Regions from separate parts of the Ruoffia sp. FAM 26254 genome, predicted to be linked through region 2. Evidence: a T-box and tRNA genes for the amino acid it is inferred to sense, from the RefSeq annotation. Region 2 holds a T-box; the other holds one or more tRNA genes.
The links. A T-box is a leader RNA that pairs with one kind of tRNA and senses whether it is charged. The one in region 2 lies ahead of leuS (leucine--tRNA ligase), so its partner is inferred to be a tRNA-Leu.
Positions count from the first base shown of each region.

Region 1 (8,116 bases), on a different contig from region 2:
TTAATAAGGTTATTTTTAATTAGACCTACCCCTTTCGAAGATTAGATTTCCAAAAATGTATACCTATTAAAAGATAAGCATCACTATTGGAACATAGCGTAAAGCGAATACAATTAGAATAAGAATCACTCAAACGAATACTTTAATGTATTAGAATTACTTTAATATTATTAAATCACCCTTATGATAATTAGTCAAACTATACAATGTTAATTATATCAATATAATAATATGAATGATTATTAATTGATAACAAAAAAACTGAATAACTTATCGTTACTCAGTTTAAGGTACCTATACTTTATTTAATGTTATAACCATGTTCTTTTGCTAGATCAATGTATTCTTGTAAGTCGCGTTTAAATACCCAATTTGTGAATGATTCAGAAAGTACTTCACTTGCTGTACGGTATACTAATGAAGGGATGTTACGAATACAGTAGACAAAGATATCGTCCACTTTAAGTAATGGTTCATCATAAGTTGTCTCAGAACTGAATTCAACGGCTTCACCAGGTTGAGCGGCTAAATCAACAACAAGCGTTCCTTTTTTCATGTTTTTAACATGGTCATAAGTTAACATATGATTTGTTGGATCAGTTACCGCAATTGCGTTAATAATCACATCGTATTCACTATAAGTTTTATAAAATTCATCTAAATTACTATGGTAGAACATACGAATATTATCAATAGCACCAAGTTTAGATGCAGCATTCATTGCACCTTGAGATACATTTCCCGAACCAAGAATCGCGATATTCGTTGTCGAATTGAACAGTTTACCGTAACTTAACATTGAATGAATGGTACCTACATAACCTGCGGTAACGCTGTTTTTGTAAGTAAAGTTACTTCGGATAAATGGAATAGGTTCAATCTTATCTTCAAAAGCAATGGTTGGTTGTGTGTTATCAATGTTTAAGATGATTAAATGTTTATCAGTTGCGACCCCTTCCATGAATGCTTTACCTTTGGCTTGTGGGTGGATCCAGCCAATGATAATTTGGTTATCTTGTAATAAATCATATTCCTCTTCCGGTATACCTTTCATCGAGTAAAGAGCATCTGCTTGCTCATAGACCTCTTTACGTGAAAGTATTGTACAGCCTTTATCTTCATATTCTTTATCAGTAATTTCTAAACTTTCACCAAAGCCAGCTTCGATTAATATATCATTTTCTAAGCCTTCGATGTGTTCTGGTAGTAGAGTAAGTCTCTTTTCTCCAGCATTACTGGGTTTTAAAATCCCTAATTTCATATAATACCTCCTATGTCCTTGTTACATTCTATTATAACCTTTACTAGTAAATATTTCAGTGAATTAAATAATTATAATAAAATTATGAAGATAGTATTGACATATAATATAATTAGATGGTATACTTCTGTTTGTCGTTGTCACGACCAACCACTTTTTTTATTGCCGGGGTGGCGGAACTGGCAGACGCACAGGACTTAAAATCCTGCGGTGGGTGACTACCGTGCCGGTTCGATTCCGGCCCTCGGCATAATAAGATATCGGTTTTTAATAATCTTTACTCTAGTAAAGAGTGAGGATTATTTTTTTGGTTCGTTAAAAAAACGGAACTTACAATAAAGCAAGCTCCGTTTGTATGTTATGTTAGTTACCATCCACTACATATTCCTCAGTCACTTCTCCGTTTACTAAATGTAACATAGGAGCGGAGTTTACGGCATTATGAAGGTCATCGTATTGGAATGATCCAGTCACGCCTTCGAATTGAATATTTTCCATAGCGTCACGGATCGCTGTTGGATCATCTGACCCTGCTTCTTCGATTGCTTGGAAGATTAAGTGAGCGCCATCGTAACTTAAAGCGTCGAATGTATCGGGTGCATGACCGAAGCGTTCTTCGAATTTCGCAACGTATTCTTGGGCACCAGGATTGTCACTACCTGTATGGAAGTGCGATGTAAAGTAAAGATCAGTAGCGTTTTGAGCGCCAGCAATTTCAGTTAAAGTATCACTTGCGAAGCCATGTCCACTTAGAATTGGTTGCATTAGACCCATTTCACGTGCTTGGCGAACGATGATTTAGATTATCTGTGTGACAAAATTCGAAACCGATACGGATTCAAAGCCTTGGTGCATGCTAATTCGTTATTGCCAGGGGCGACTGCAATCAGCCGCAGCAGCCTTGTCGGAGGACATGCAGGTGGTATGTCTGGACTTGAAGGTGCTGAAAGTCATGGTAAAGCGTACTAAGAAAACATTTACGGACTATAATCAATACAGAGACCGGCCATTCGGATTGAAGTGGGCAACGGCTTACGCCATGGATGGTGTGACACGTTTCCTTACAAGTGCTTTAACACGAAATAGGAATGCTATCTAAAATAAGATAGCAATAACTGATTATTTGACAGTTGGAATGAAAGCCGTCATGTTGGCTGAAACAGCTGGTCTGATACTCCTGCATGCGATTAAACAATGCAGAGTTTAATCGTTTGATAGCCAGGTGAAGTCGAGGAATTGTGTTTTACAGTTGAAAGTTTGTACGGAGATGTTGAAAATTATCCTAGCTATTTCTAAAAAATTGGGATTGGGGCAACGCCCCAAAAATAAAAAGAATCGTCTGAGACGAGGTACAAACTAAAATGTAAATTTTAGGTGTGACCGAGTGGAAGATGATTACTTTTTACTGCATGTGTGTACACACATGCGAAGTTCACCACAATACTTTATAATAGAATTACTATTCTTAGATTTGCGGAGGTTTTGATATGGATAAAAAAGCAAACAGACAACGGAACATTCAAAAAAAGTTTTTTGTTTCTGAATTAGAAAATAAAATTATTGAGAAAAATATGAGGGAAGCAAACCTACAAAATTTTTCTACTTACGCACGAAAATCTTGCTTAGATCCCGACTTCCGGGAAGGGCGACCAAAAAAATTCAATCAGCAACAAATCAATCTGGCCATGAATCTATTGGAAAGGCATTCCTATAAAGAGGTAGAGAAAATGACTGGCATCAGTAAAAGCACCTTGACGCGCAATAAGAGAAAACTGCAACTAAGTACTGATCTATAGAGTCTATTCTAATAAAGAGATTTATAATCTGTAAGCTTTGAAATAAACCTAATAAAAAAACTAAACTTCAAAGAACTTATTTTAATAGAGGAGACTGTTGCAATGGAAAATATAACTCAATTACTTCAACCTTACATTTCGCTAGCAGAACTTATTCAGATTTTGGTTTCATGTATTAGTTTAGCCATAGCTCTAAGTTCACTATATCAATCTAAAAAATCTATTCAGCTGACTGAAAAGTCAATATTAAGTGCCAACAGACCTTACGTTATGTTTTATATAGAAACTTTAGATACTGTTTATTTTGAAAAGTATATTGTCATTAAGAATTTTGGGAAAAGTGCTGCAAAAATTTTAGATTTAACCTTTATTTCCAAATTAGATGAAAATAATGACCTTAATCGGTTAGGGTCACTAGTTGGTGGAATAATTGCTCCAAATCAAAAATTCACTACAAGCATGGATACTACTTTTAATGAAACGATTACAGGTAAAATAAAATACCAAGATCTTGACGGGGCTATCTACGAGGAAGAATTTAAAATCAAAACAGATATGTCATCAAATCTGTTATGGCAAAAAATAAAAGACCAAGGAGATAGTGCTGAAGCGACAGCAATAAAACAAGCTTCTCAAAATATTGTTAAAGCATTCAAATAACGTTGCTTGATAAAATAAATTCCAAAAAAACGAGAAGAAGATTCCAGAAATACTGAAGAATTAAAAAGAAAAATTATCTAAGTCAAAAAGGAGTGATTTACATGGAATGGTACGAGAATCGAGTTTTATCTGCAATAAATGGGACTAATCCAATGCTGATAAAAGAATTAAAAGGTGGCTATGCTGTTTTTGGAGATGTTCAATTTTTGCCTGGCTACTGTGTGCTATTACCCAAAAAGGAAGTTAACTCTTTGAATGTCTTAACATTAGAGGAACGTGAACAGTTTCTTTCCGACATGAGTATTCTAGGTGATGCTATTATTCATAGTTGTACACCTATTAGAGTTAATTATGACATTTTAGGAAATACTGATAATTTTCTGCATGCCCATGTTTTTCCACGTTATGAATGGGAAAGTGAAGAACGGAAAAAAATGCCTGTATGGCTATACGATAGTTCCAACTGGCACAATAAAGAAACCTCTTATAACCCTATAAAGCATGATGAAATACGTAATAGCATTCTGGAATATTTGAACAAGAATTATGAATAAGAGTTACTTAGTCGTGGCATTAAACATAAGAGACCATCTTCTGTATAGTGTTTAACCTTCACTCACGGATTATGTAAGCCCGCATTCAAAAAGTGCATATAAAAATGATCTGTCGTTTTTTTCAGTGTATCATATCTTTATCGTACTTGATTAATTGGACATAGAATTTATTACGGGTTTATGGACACGTATTTCAGATCATTTAGAGAAAAATCATACCAAAATAGCAGTGTCCAGAAATGAACCATTTTCTGGACTGGTATTGGTGAAGGGCTTTCTGTAAAAAGTGATGACGACTCTCAAGGCAGTAAAGGTATCGGAAAAGCTGCACTATTTGTAAATTCTATTTTTCGAACTATTTTTTATAATTCAAAATCAATTGATTTTGGAGAAAATTCAGTAGGTATTATGCACTTTCTATCTTTTCCTTTTGAAGAAAATGACGAAAGTGATATTACTGAACCTGAAGGGAAATTTGTTGAATCAAAATGTAATCGCATACCTAATCAAACAGTATTTGGTGGTTATGAACGTGTTGATTATGGAACAGATTTATTCATTATGGGATTTGATGAAGATGACGGAAATTGGAAAAATCATCTGATTCTATCGATTGTATATAACTTTTTTATTTCCATTTATCAAGAAAAGTTAACTATTCCAGCTTCACTGAAGAAGGCGGGGACATATAAGACATCGAAATCAAGGGTAGCAATTGAAGTGAGTAAGCCCATAAAGTCTTGCTCGCCATCATTATAGAACACTTCATCAACAACTGTTCCGCCTAAATTTTCAAATTCTGCTTTGAAAGGCTCAGCTAAACCAACCGAATAGTCTTTTGATTGGTCAGTAATAACCACTGCATTGGTTGCGCCTAATTCGTCCATCGCAAACCTTGCAGCTGCGTTTCCTTGGAATGTATAAGTAAAGGCTAAACGGAAGATATTACTGATAACTTCACCGTTCTCATCTAAAGCTAAATTGTCTGCTGTTCCTACGGGATACATAGTTGGTAACTGACTTTCAACCGCAGTTGGACGGGATGCGTAAACTAGGTCAGACGTTGCAGGACCAAAAACTACAGATACACCTTCACTAGCTAAACGAGTCGCAATCGAAGTTGCTTCTGCTTTATTCGATGTGTTATCGTATTCTACGATTTCGACCATTCGACCACCTAAGAGACCGCCCGCTTCATTAACTTCCTCGGCAGCTAATGTTAGATTATCCATCATTGGTACAGCGTATGCTGATCCGACACCAGACAGTTCCAAGTTTGCTCCAATGCGAATTGGTTCTTGATCCTGTGCCTGTGCAGTAGTCATATCAGGTGTTAAACTTGTCCCTAAAGTAAGCATTGAAAGTAACGTTAATCCTAGTTTTCTTAATTTCATAATAATAATCCCCTTTTATAATATTCAATAGAAAAAATAAAAAGCCCTAATCTATCTTTCGGATAGAATAGGACTTTTAAAAAAGATTTTCCTATTCTGTGTTCAAACATGAATAGGACTGAGCAGTTATTCGATTTTTTCGAATAAGCTAAGTCCTGAGGCCGTTAATAATAATAATAATGGCGTTATTTAATTTCATGTTTGATAACAGAAGCATTGGAGTTTCCCCTTAAATTTTAATGATTTCTAATGTAATTCAAAAATATCACATGGAATTTAAATGTGCAAGCATTATTAATGGATTTTATTCGTGCTATAGTTTTATGACAATAAAAAACGGAACTCACTAGAAGTAAGCTCCGTTTATCTGTCTATTTATTAGTTCCCATCAACTTCAAATACTTCAGCTACTTCTCCATCGATATAATGTAACATTGGGGCAGTTTCTACGGCATTATGGTATTCATCATATTGGAATGCACCAGTGATTCCTTCAAACTGAATATTTTCCATTGATTCGCGAATTGCTTCAGGGTTATCTGTTCCGGCTTCTTCAATAGCTTGGAAGATTAAGTGGGCAGCGTCATAACTTAAAGCATCAAATGTGTCAGGTGATTCACCGTAACGTTCTTCGAATTTCGCAACATATTCTTGAGCGCCTGGGTTTTCACTACCAGTATGGAAGTGAGAGGTAATATATAAGTCTGTTGCATTTTGTGGGCCAGCAATTTCTAATAATGTATCACTTGCGAAGCCATGTCCACTTAGAATTGGTTGCATTAGACCCATTTCACGCGCTTGTCGAACAATGATTCCACCTTCACTAAAGAAACCAGGTATATATAAAATATCAAAATCAAGGACAGCCAATGAAGTCAATAGACCCATAAAGTCTTGCTCGCCAGCGTTGTAGAAGAGTTCTTCAGTAATTGTCCCACTTAAAGCTTCGAATTCTGCTTTAAAAGGATCGGCTAGACCAACCGAATAATCATTGGATTGGTCAGTAATAACTGCTGCGTTTGTTGCACCTAATTCGTCCATAGCATATCTAGCAGCAGCTTTACCTTGGAAAGAATACGTAAAAGCTAAACGGAAGATATTGCTTATTACATCACCATTCTCATCGATTGTTAGATCATCAGACGTTCCAACTGGATACATTGTCGGTAACTGACTTTGAATGGCAGAAGGGCGTGATGCATAAATCATATCTGATGTTGCTGGGCCAAGAACTGCTGCTACATCTTCACCGGCTAGGCGAGTCGCAATGGATGTTGCTTCAGTTTTGTTCGAAGTATTGTCATAGTCAATAATTTCGATCATGCGGCCACCTAATAAACCGCCCGCTTCATTGATTTCTTCAGCAGCTAATGTCAGATTATCGATGATAGGTACACCGTAAGCTGATCCGTATCCAGAGAGTTCTAAATTCGCACCAATGCGAATTGGTTCCTCTTCTTGTGCGTTTGCAGTGGACATAGCAGGCGTTAAGCTAGCCCCTAAAGTAAGCATTGATAGTAATGTTAGTCCCATTTTTCTTAGTTTCATAATAATAATCCCCTTTTTTAAGTTTTAATAGAAAAATAAAAGCCCTATTCTATCTTGCGGATAGAATAGGGCTTTTAAAAAGAAAATCCTATTCTGTCAACAAACACGAATAGGACTTGGCATATATTCGAATTTTTATCGAATAAGCTAAGTCCTGACAGCGTCGACGACGACGTTGTTTAATTTTGTATTTGTTAACAGAATCATTTAGTTTTCTCCTTGAATTTTAATTTTTCTAATGTGATACAAAGATAACACACGGAATTAAAATGTGCAAGCGTTATTAAATACTAGTTAATGAATATTATTAATATCATTAAGGAAAACATAGAAAAGGCATATCAATACCCTCAAGACGGTGTTATAATGACAAATGTAGGTAATCGATTACAATATGAGTATATTCGCAATGTATACCTTTTACAAACTGACAGGTATTTTTAGCCTTAATCGAAAATATAATTAAAAAAATAGTTAATAGAAAAATTAAAAGAAAGAGAATAAAATGAGTGAAAATATTATTAAACAAACCAAAGATGATAAAAAGTTCTTAATTATGGCCCACCGCGGATTCTGGGGTGGGAATGTAATTCAAAATACCCGTCAAGCTGCAATTACCGCTAAAAAAGCGGGAGCAGATATTATAGAGGTCGACGTATGTCGCTCAGCTGACGGCGTGTATTATTTATTTCATAAATTAGTCGTAAGAATGTTACTAGATGTTGATAAAGAGTTTGAAGAGATGACCTCTGAAGAGATTGATTCTTTAGTGTTACTCAATTCGAATGGACAAAAATCTGGCTACCGAGTAGAAAAGTTAGAAGACTTTCTAGATTGGCTTCCAATAAACTATATTGTAAATATAGATCGAACGTCAGATTACTGGGATGATGAAGCTCTTTT
Region 1 covers NZ_JBGQQY010000001.1:5,393-13,508, forward strand. The annotation lists gene ACEN3Z_RS00040 (DUF624 domain-containing protein) at 1-20, opposite strand, end outside; gene ACEN3Z_RS00045 (N(5)-(carboxyethyl)ornithine synthase) at 302-1,261, opposite strand; tRNA gene ACEN3Z_RS00050 (tRNA-Leu) at 1,426-1,511, shown strand; gene ACEN3Z_RS00055 (ABC transporter substrate-binding protein) at 1,625-2,026, opposite strand; gene ACEN3Z_RS00060 (hypothetical protein) at 2,214-2,360, shown strand; gene ACEN3Z_RS00065 (plasmid mobilization protein) at 2,749-3,057, shown strand; gene ACEN3Z_RS00070 (hypothetical protein) at 3,160-3,717, shown strand; gene ACEN3Z_RS00075 (HIT family protein) at 3,819-4,271, shown strand; gene ACEN3Z_RS00080 (ABC transporter substrate-binding protein) at 4,913-5,665, opposite strand; gene ACEN3Z_RS00085 (ABC transporter substrate-binding protein) at 6,044-7,213, opposite strand; gene ACEN3Z_RS00090 (glycerophosphodiester phosphodiesterase family protein) at 7,719-8,116, shown strand, end outside.
Region 1: it has a tRNA-Leu gene. The T-box ahead of leuS (leucine--tRNA ligase) is inferred to sense a tRNA for this amino acid. The anticodon was not compared.

Region 2 (8,116 bases):
TATCATGAGAATCTAAAATAAATTTATATGATGCTTTTGTAAAATGATCTAATGATTCGACTCTTTTTTTTGAATTTTGAATGGCTATTTCTTGAATATCGAAGCCAATAAGAGAACCAGTAAAATCCTTTAACGATAGTAAAAAGGCACTGTCATGGCCATTCCCAAGAGTTGCATCGATGAATAATCCTTGGGGATTTTTTTGAACCTGTTGTTTTAAGAGTTGATGACTGTATTGTAAAGCGTTGTACATTTTATATTCCTCCTCTGTTACATTCATGTTACATATATTAAAACTAAAATAAAAGACTTGAAATGTGAACTTTTAATGAATTAAATTAGCTATAATAGATGAAGATTATAATATATTATTATATAGTTTGACAGTGGAGGGTAATTAAGTGAAGAGTAGACATGAAATAATGAAAGCCAAGGCAAGATTAGTAAAACAAAATAAAGCTAAAAAGGCAATGAAACATATCAATGCTGGATTAGTGCTTATGGCTGCAGGTGCTGTCTTAAGTCATGTGTCAGCGAATGAGGCTGTTGTTGTACAAGCACAATCAAGTAGTCGTGTTAGCCAATCAGATTTTTTAGGATTAATTACGGATTACGCAAAACAAATTGCTTCTGAAAATGACTTGTATGCATCAGTAATGATTGCCCAAGCTGCATTAGAATCAGGATGGGGTAATAGTACTTTATCAAAAGCACCTAACTACAATTTATTTGGTATTAAAGGTGAATATAACGGAAACTCTGTTGTAAAAGATACATTAGAAGACGATGGATCTGGAGAGTATTATCAAATTCAAGATGCTTTCCGTCGTTACGATAATTATGGTGAATCTTTAACTGACTACGCGTCGTTATTAACAGGGGATAATGATGTCAATAACTGGCGTTATAACTTCTATTCAGGTGCACGTTACAGCAATACGAATTCGTATCAAGATGCAACGGCTCATTTAACTGGTCGTTACGCAACTGATACTCGTTACGGGGACAAATTAAACCGTATCATTGCTGAAAATAATTTAACACAATATGATTTCGCAAGTTCAGATAAACCAGTAAGCGTCGTTCCTTCTACACCAGAATCTAATACAGGTTCTAACGAAGCAGGTTCAATTGCAGGAACTTATACAGTTAAAGCAGGAGATGGTTTCTGGGGGATTGCACGTCGTTTTGGAACGACAGTTGAAGCCCTTAAAGCTGCGAACGGTACAACTAGTAATTTAATTCATCCAGGTCAAGTCATTAAATTACCTGGTAACTCAACAATTGTTGAAAAACCAAGTACACCACCAACAAACTCAGATAACACTTCGGAAAACACTGAAGCAATTACAAGTGTGGGTGGTTCATATACAATTAAACGTGGCGATGGCTTATACGCGATTGCTCGTAAACATGGTATGACGTTGAACCAACTTAAATCATTAAATGGATTATCAAGTAACTTAATCCATCCAGGACAAGTATTAAAAGTAAGTGGAGCAACTCAAGGAAACACTGAGTCTTCAACTAATACGTCACCGAATACAGATTCAACAAATACTAAACCAACTGAACCTACAAACAATGGTGGTTCAACTAATACATCTGGTTCATACTTAGTTAAGGCTAGCGACGGTCTATACCGTATCGCAGTAAACCATGGTATGTCATTAAATCAATTGAAAGCATTAAACGGCTTATCAAGCAATTTAATTCATCCAGGACAAGTACTAAAAGTTTCAGGTGCTACAACAAGTACACCAGCTTCTACAGTAGAAGCTAACGAAGTATCACAACCAACTGTTGTTGAAGAGGACAATACGTCAACAACAATTGTTGAACCTGAAGCGGCGCCAGTTGTTGAAGAAACAGTCGTAGAAGATACAGTTGAAGCTCCAACGAATTCATCATATACAGTAGCTGTTGGCGATACTTTATATAGTATTGCACGTCGTAATGGCTTAAATGTTAATGAATTAATTGAAAAGAATAACGGTTCAACAACAATCTTTATTGGACAAACAATTGGATTGAACTAATACAGTTAGTTTGATATAATTCAAAAAGAATTTATATAAAACTTTACTTAGAAATAGTAAATAAAGTCATTGTTTAGAGAGCTTATGGTTGGTGAAAATAAGTCAATCGCTTTGTTGAACTCGTCTAATTAGGTGCTTACTTGAAAGTAATGATAGAGTAAGCCGTGTTGACCGCGTTAAGGTACTTAAGATGACATTATTGTCATAAACATAGGTGGTACCGCGGTCACTCGCCCTATATTATTTAGTGAATATGCTAGATAATATAGGGTGTTTTTTATTTTTTGAGAGAATTTTATTTTAATATAGATTAAAACAGTGCAATTTTCACTTTTTATTGTAAATATTGTATAATGAAAAAGAATTTATAGATTATTGGAGGAAGAAAATGAGTTATCAACATCGTATCATTGAAAAGAAATGGCAAGAATATTGGGACAAGAATGAAACATTTAAAACAAAGGATCGTGGTGTCGATCATCCTAAATATTATGCGTTAGATATGTTCCCATATCCATCAGGACAAGGCTTACACGTAGGGCATCCAGAAGGGTATACAGCAACTGATGTGATTGCTCGTATGAAGCGTGCTCAAGGTTTTGATGTTCTACATCCAATGGGATGGGATGCTTTTGGTCTGCCAGCAGAGCAATATGCCTTAGATACAGGGAATAACCCGGCTGATTTTACAGAACACAATATTCAAACATTTAAACGTCAAATCAAATCACTTGGTTTTAGTTACGATTGGGACCGCGAGATTAATACAACGGATCCAAATTATTATAAATGGACACAATGGATTTTCACCAAATTATTTGAAAAAGGTTTAGCTTATCAAGATGATGTGATGGTTAACTGGTGTCCGGCATTAGGAACTGTATTAGCGAATGAAGAAGTAATTGATGGTGTTTCTGAGCGTGGGGGACATCCTGTTTACAGACGCCCAATGAAACAATGGGTTTTAAAAATTACTGAATATGCTGAAAGATTAATAGAAGATTTAGATGAAGTTAACTGGCCAGACAGTGTGAAAGAAATGCAAAAACATTGGGTTGGTAAATCTGAAGGTGCTATGATTAAATTCAAAGTTGCAGATTCAGATAAAGTCATCGAATCATATACTACGCGACCTGATACGTTATTCGGGACTTCTTATGTTGTATTAGCACCGGAGTTAGATATTGTAAATGACTTAATGACTCCAGACCAAGAAGAAGCAGTCCGTGCATATATTAGTGAAGTTGAAACTAAGAGTGAATTAGAACGAACATCATTAAATAAAGACAAGACAGGTGTATTTACAGGGTCATATGTGATTAACCCAGCAACAAAACAAGAAATTCCAATTTGGATTGCTGATTACGTGATTGCTTCCTATGGTACGGGTGCGGTTATGGGTTCAGCAGCTCATGATGAACGTGATTTTGCATTCGCCACTAAATATGACCTACCTATTGTACCAGTGATTGAAGGGCCAGAAAAAGAAGTGCCATATTATGGCGATGGACCACACATCAACTCTGAATTCTTAGATGGATTAAACATAGAAGATGCAATTCAAAAGATGAATACTTGGTTAGAAGAGAATGATTTCGGTGAACGCCAAATCAATTATCGCTTACGTGATTGGGTGTTCTCTCGTCAACGTTATTGGGGAGAACCGATTCCAGTGATTCATTGGGAAGATGGGACAACAACAGCTGTTCCTGAAAATCAGCTACCAGTTACTTTACCAGTAACAGACAAAATTCAACCAAGCGGAACTGGAGAATCACCATTAGCAAACATTGAAGAGTGGGTTAACGTTACAGATCCAGAAACAGGAATGAAAGGCCGTCGTGAAACAAATACAATGCCACAATGGGCAGGTAGTTCATGGTACTTCCTACGCTTTATGGATCCTCACAATGAAGACGCATTGGTTTCTCAAGAAGCTTTAGAAAAATGGGAGAATGTTGATTTATATATTGGTGGAGCTGAGCACGCTGTACTTCATTTATTATACGCTCGCTTCTGGCATAAATTCCTTTATGATATCGGTGTCGTTCCAACGAAAGAACCATTCCAAAAATTATTTAACCAAGGTATGATTCTAGGTGAAAACAATGAAAAAATGTCTAAATCAAAAGGGAATGTTGTTAACCCAGATGATGTAGTGAATGAATATGGAGCAGATACATTACGTGTTTACGAAATGTTCATGGGTCCATTAGACGCTTCAATTGCTTGGAGCGAGAATGGATTAGAAGGTAGCCGTCGTTTCTTAGATCGTGTATGGCGTCTATTAATTAACGAAGATACTTTAGCATTGGCAGATAGTGTCAAAGAGTCAGATAGTAAAGAGTTAGAAAAAGTTTATCACCAAACAGTTAAAAAAGTGACTGAAGATTATGAACAATTACATTTTAATACAGCAATCTCACAAATGATGATTTTCTTAAATGAAGCTAAAGATGCGGATGTTTTACCAATTCAATTTGCTGAAGGTTTTGTAAAATTACTTGCACCATTAGCACCACACTTAGCAGAAGAGATTTGGGAAAAACTAGGTCATACTGAAAGTATTTCAGAAGAAGCATGGCCAACGTTTGTTGAAGAATTAACTGTGGATGACCAAGTAGAAATTGTTATTCAAGTGATGGGTAAATTAGTTACAAGATTAGATATTGATGTTAACCTAGATAAAGAAGTAGTTGAGGAATTGGCTTTAAGTCAAGAGTCTGTACAAGAAGCCATTAAAGGGAAAACAATCCGTAAAGTAATTGTTGTACCGAATCGTTTGGTGAACATAGTAGCAAACTAGTTTAAAGGAGGAAGTGCTATGAGTAAACAGCACAATGATCGAGATAACTCGAATGATTTATCTAATCAACAACCTTACAATAGAGACGAATTTCAGACCATAGAGTTTACCGAAGAAGAAAAGAATATCCTACGTCGGCCGAATCGACAGCCAATCGATGGAGATTATTTTGCTCAAACTGAAATGACTAAGGAAGAATTAGAGAATCTAGATCGACCCGAAAGAGATGAAGATTTAGATGAAGCAAGGACATCTGAAGCTGAACCATCATCTAGCACACCGACTGTGAATGAATTTCGTTATAAGCCCTTGCGTGAACGAAATAGAGAAAAAGAAATGTTGGAAAAGGAAAAGGAACAACAAGAAAAGCAAAAACCAAAAGAGAGAAAAAAATTATTTGGTGATGTATTTAAACCAACATATGAAGAACGCTACGATCTAACAGAGTTGGAAGATATTACAGATTATAATCAATTCCAAGAAAGTGAAAAAAGATTGTCAGAAGAGAAAGAAAGGAAAGATTCTGTATTTAAAAATCTTTTCTCTCGTAAGGCAGAAGACCATTCCGAAGTTGAAGGTATGGATTACTCGGATTCAATTGAAACTGACAATTTTGAAGTTAAAGAATCAGAAAAGAGCGAGACAGGACTTTTCAGTTCTGTGAAAAACTTATTCTCTTCTTCTGATGAAACCGATGAATCTGAAGTTAAACAAGAAGAAGCAGAACAAGATGCGAAAGATAATCTTGAATTCGAAGAATCAGTGAATCAAACCGATTGGTTAAATCAAGATAATTATACGGAAGAATTAGTTACAGAAGAGGAGCTGACACCAGATTACAGCGACTTAGATGAGGAAGAATCAATTGAAGCTGATTTAGTTTATGAAGAAGATCAAGAAGTTTATCCGGCAGAAAGTGGTATCGAAGCTAGCTATCAATCAGGAGATAATGCATCTGACGAAGACGAAGAGAATTTCGATGAAGCTGATGCGATGGATATCACTGATTTGGATGAGGACGAATCTCAATCAGAAACATCTTTAGAATTTGAAGACGAAATCACTGCATCAGACTTTGATGAAGAAGAGGAAGTAAACAGTGAATCTGACTCTGAACCAGATATCGATGAACAATTCAAAGATAAGGACCTCACTGACGAAGAATTAGATCAATTAAGTGAGAAAATTAGCCAAGATACAGATATCATTGAAAACCCCATTCTAACGGATCAAGTATTAAATGAGTATTACTCTCAAAACGATACGGTCATTGAGGAACGACTCGAAGAGGAATCGGATGAAGAAGACGAGAAGTCAGGGATTACAAGTGGTGCTTCTTGGCTAACCATTGGTAATGTTCTCTCTCGTGTCATTGGAGCGCTTTATGTCATTCCATGGGCAACATGGTTAGGAGCTGAATATACGCAAGCCAACGTACTATATAGTGCGGGTTACAAGCCATATTCATTAATGCTGGCAATAGCGACGGCTGGTTTCCCAAGTTCAATTGCAAAACAAATGGCTTATTATCACTCTTTAAAAGAGTACAAAACAGCTGATAAGCTCTTCAAAAACAGTATAATTATTATGTTGTTAACAGGGGTGCTATCAGGCGGATTGTTATTTTTAATCGCGCCAATATTAGCCGAAAATACATCAACAACCAATGTTGAAGGAGCGACGATGGTTATTCGTTCATTATCACCGGCACTATTAATTCTTCCGGCAATGAGCTTACTCCGTGGTTATTTCCAAGGATTTAATGACATGAAACCAACCGCTATTTCTCAGATTATTGAACAATTTGCTCGTGTTGGATACTTATTAGCAGCTACTTACGCCATTATGATGATTTATAGTGGTGAAGTAACTCAAGCTGTTGTTCACTCAACATTTGCGGCCTTTATTGGAGCTCTAGGAGCACTATTATATTTAATATTTGAATATATTAGACGCTTACCAGTAGCTAAACGCTTAATTGCTAAATCGGCAAACAATGTGAACTTAGACTTTAAAGAAAGTATCAAAATTATGGTTGTCGATAGTATTCCATTTATCTTATTAGGATCAGGAATTATTATCGCTCAGTTAATTGATACATATACTTTCGGACAAATATTAGAATCAACGTCAGCCTTACTATTCACTGAGATTGAAGAACTCTATGGGGTTCTAAGTTTAGATGTGGATAAACTTGTGATGATTATTATTTCATTAGCAGTTGCGTTAGCTTCTTCATTAGTACCCGTTATTTCGAAGAAATTTGCACAAAGAAATATTGCAGGTACGAGCGAATTAGTTGAACATATTACGGTATTATTCAGTATCGTCATGATTCCAGCAGCATTAGGAATGGCATCAATTGCTAATAATATTTACTATTTATTCTATCCAAATGGATCAGAAGCAGGGCCAGGACTTTTAATTACAGCCTCAATTTCTAGTATCGTACTAGGGGCTTATACGGTGTTCTCGACAATCTTACAATCGATGAATTATCGTCGCTTAGCGGTACGTTTCCTATTAATTGGACTTGTAGTTAAAGCAATTTTACAATTCCCATTTGTTGCTTTATTTGAAGCACATGGTGCGTTAGTTTCAACGGCTATTGGTTTCTTAGTTTCAACTGTATTGATGTGGATCAAGTTGAGTCGTGAATTAGACTTTAATTACCCTAGATTGAATAGCAGTATCATCAAGATACTCATTGCTTCGGCATTAATGACAGTTTCAGCAGCTATGTGGAATCAATCATTAAACCTTCTATTCGGTCCTGTTGGACGCGGATTTACTTTCCTTAAAATCGTCATTGTCATCATTATGGCAGTACTTGTTTATGGAAGTGTTCTCGGTATTATGAACATGTTATCAGTCTTAATTGGTAATCGATTTAAAGATATTCAAGATAAAATGAGGTTAATGTAATGAGATTAGATAAATTATTAAGTCATGCAGGATATGGCTCACGAAAAGATGTAAAAAAAATTATTGTGAGTGGTTCAATAACTGTAAATGATAAAGTAATCAAAAAAGTGGGACACAATGTGGATCCAGAAATTGATACAATTCAATACATGAACGAGCCTGTTTTATATCAAGAATACTACTATGTCATGTTAAATAAACCAGATGGGATTATTAGCGCGACAGAAGATAGAGAATATGAAACGGTGATTGACTGGGTTGAATTAGACTTTGGCCATGCTCAACTCTTTCCAGTTGGAAGATTGGATATAGATACAACTGGTTTCCTTCTTTTGACGAATAACGG
Region 2 covers NZ_JBGQQY010000033.1:13,762-21,877, reverse strand. The annotation lists gene ACEN3Z_RS08340 (tRNA (mnm(5)s(2)U34)-methyltransferase) at 1-253, opposite strand, end outside; gene ACEN3Z_RS08335 (LysM peptidoglycan-binding domain-containing protein) at 402-2,039, shown strand; T-box leader at 2,075-2,280, shown strand; gene leuS (leucine--tRNA ligase) at 2,428-4,845, shown strand; gene ACEN3Z_RS08325 (oligosaccharide flippase family protein) at 4,864-7,770, shown strand; gene ACEN3Z_RS08320 (pseudouridine synthase) at 7,770-8,116, shown strand, end outside.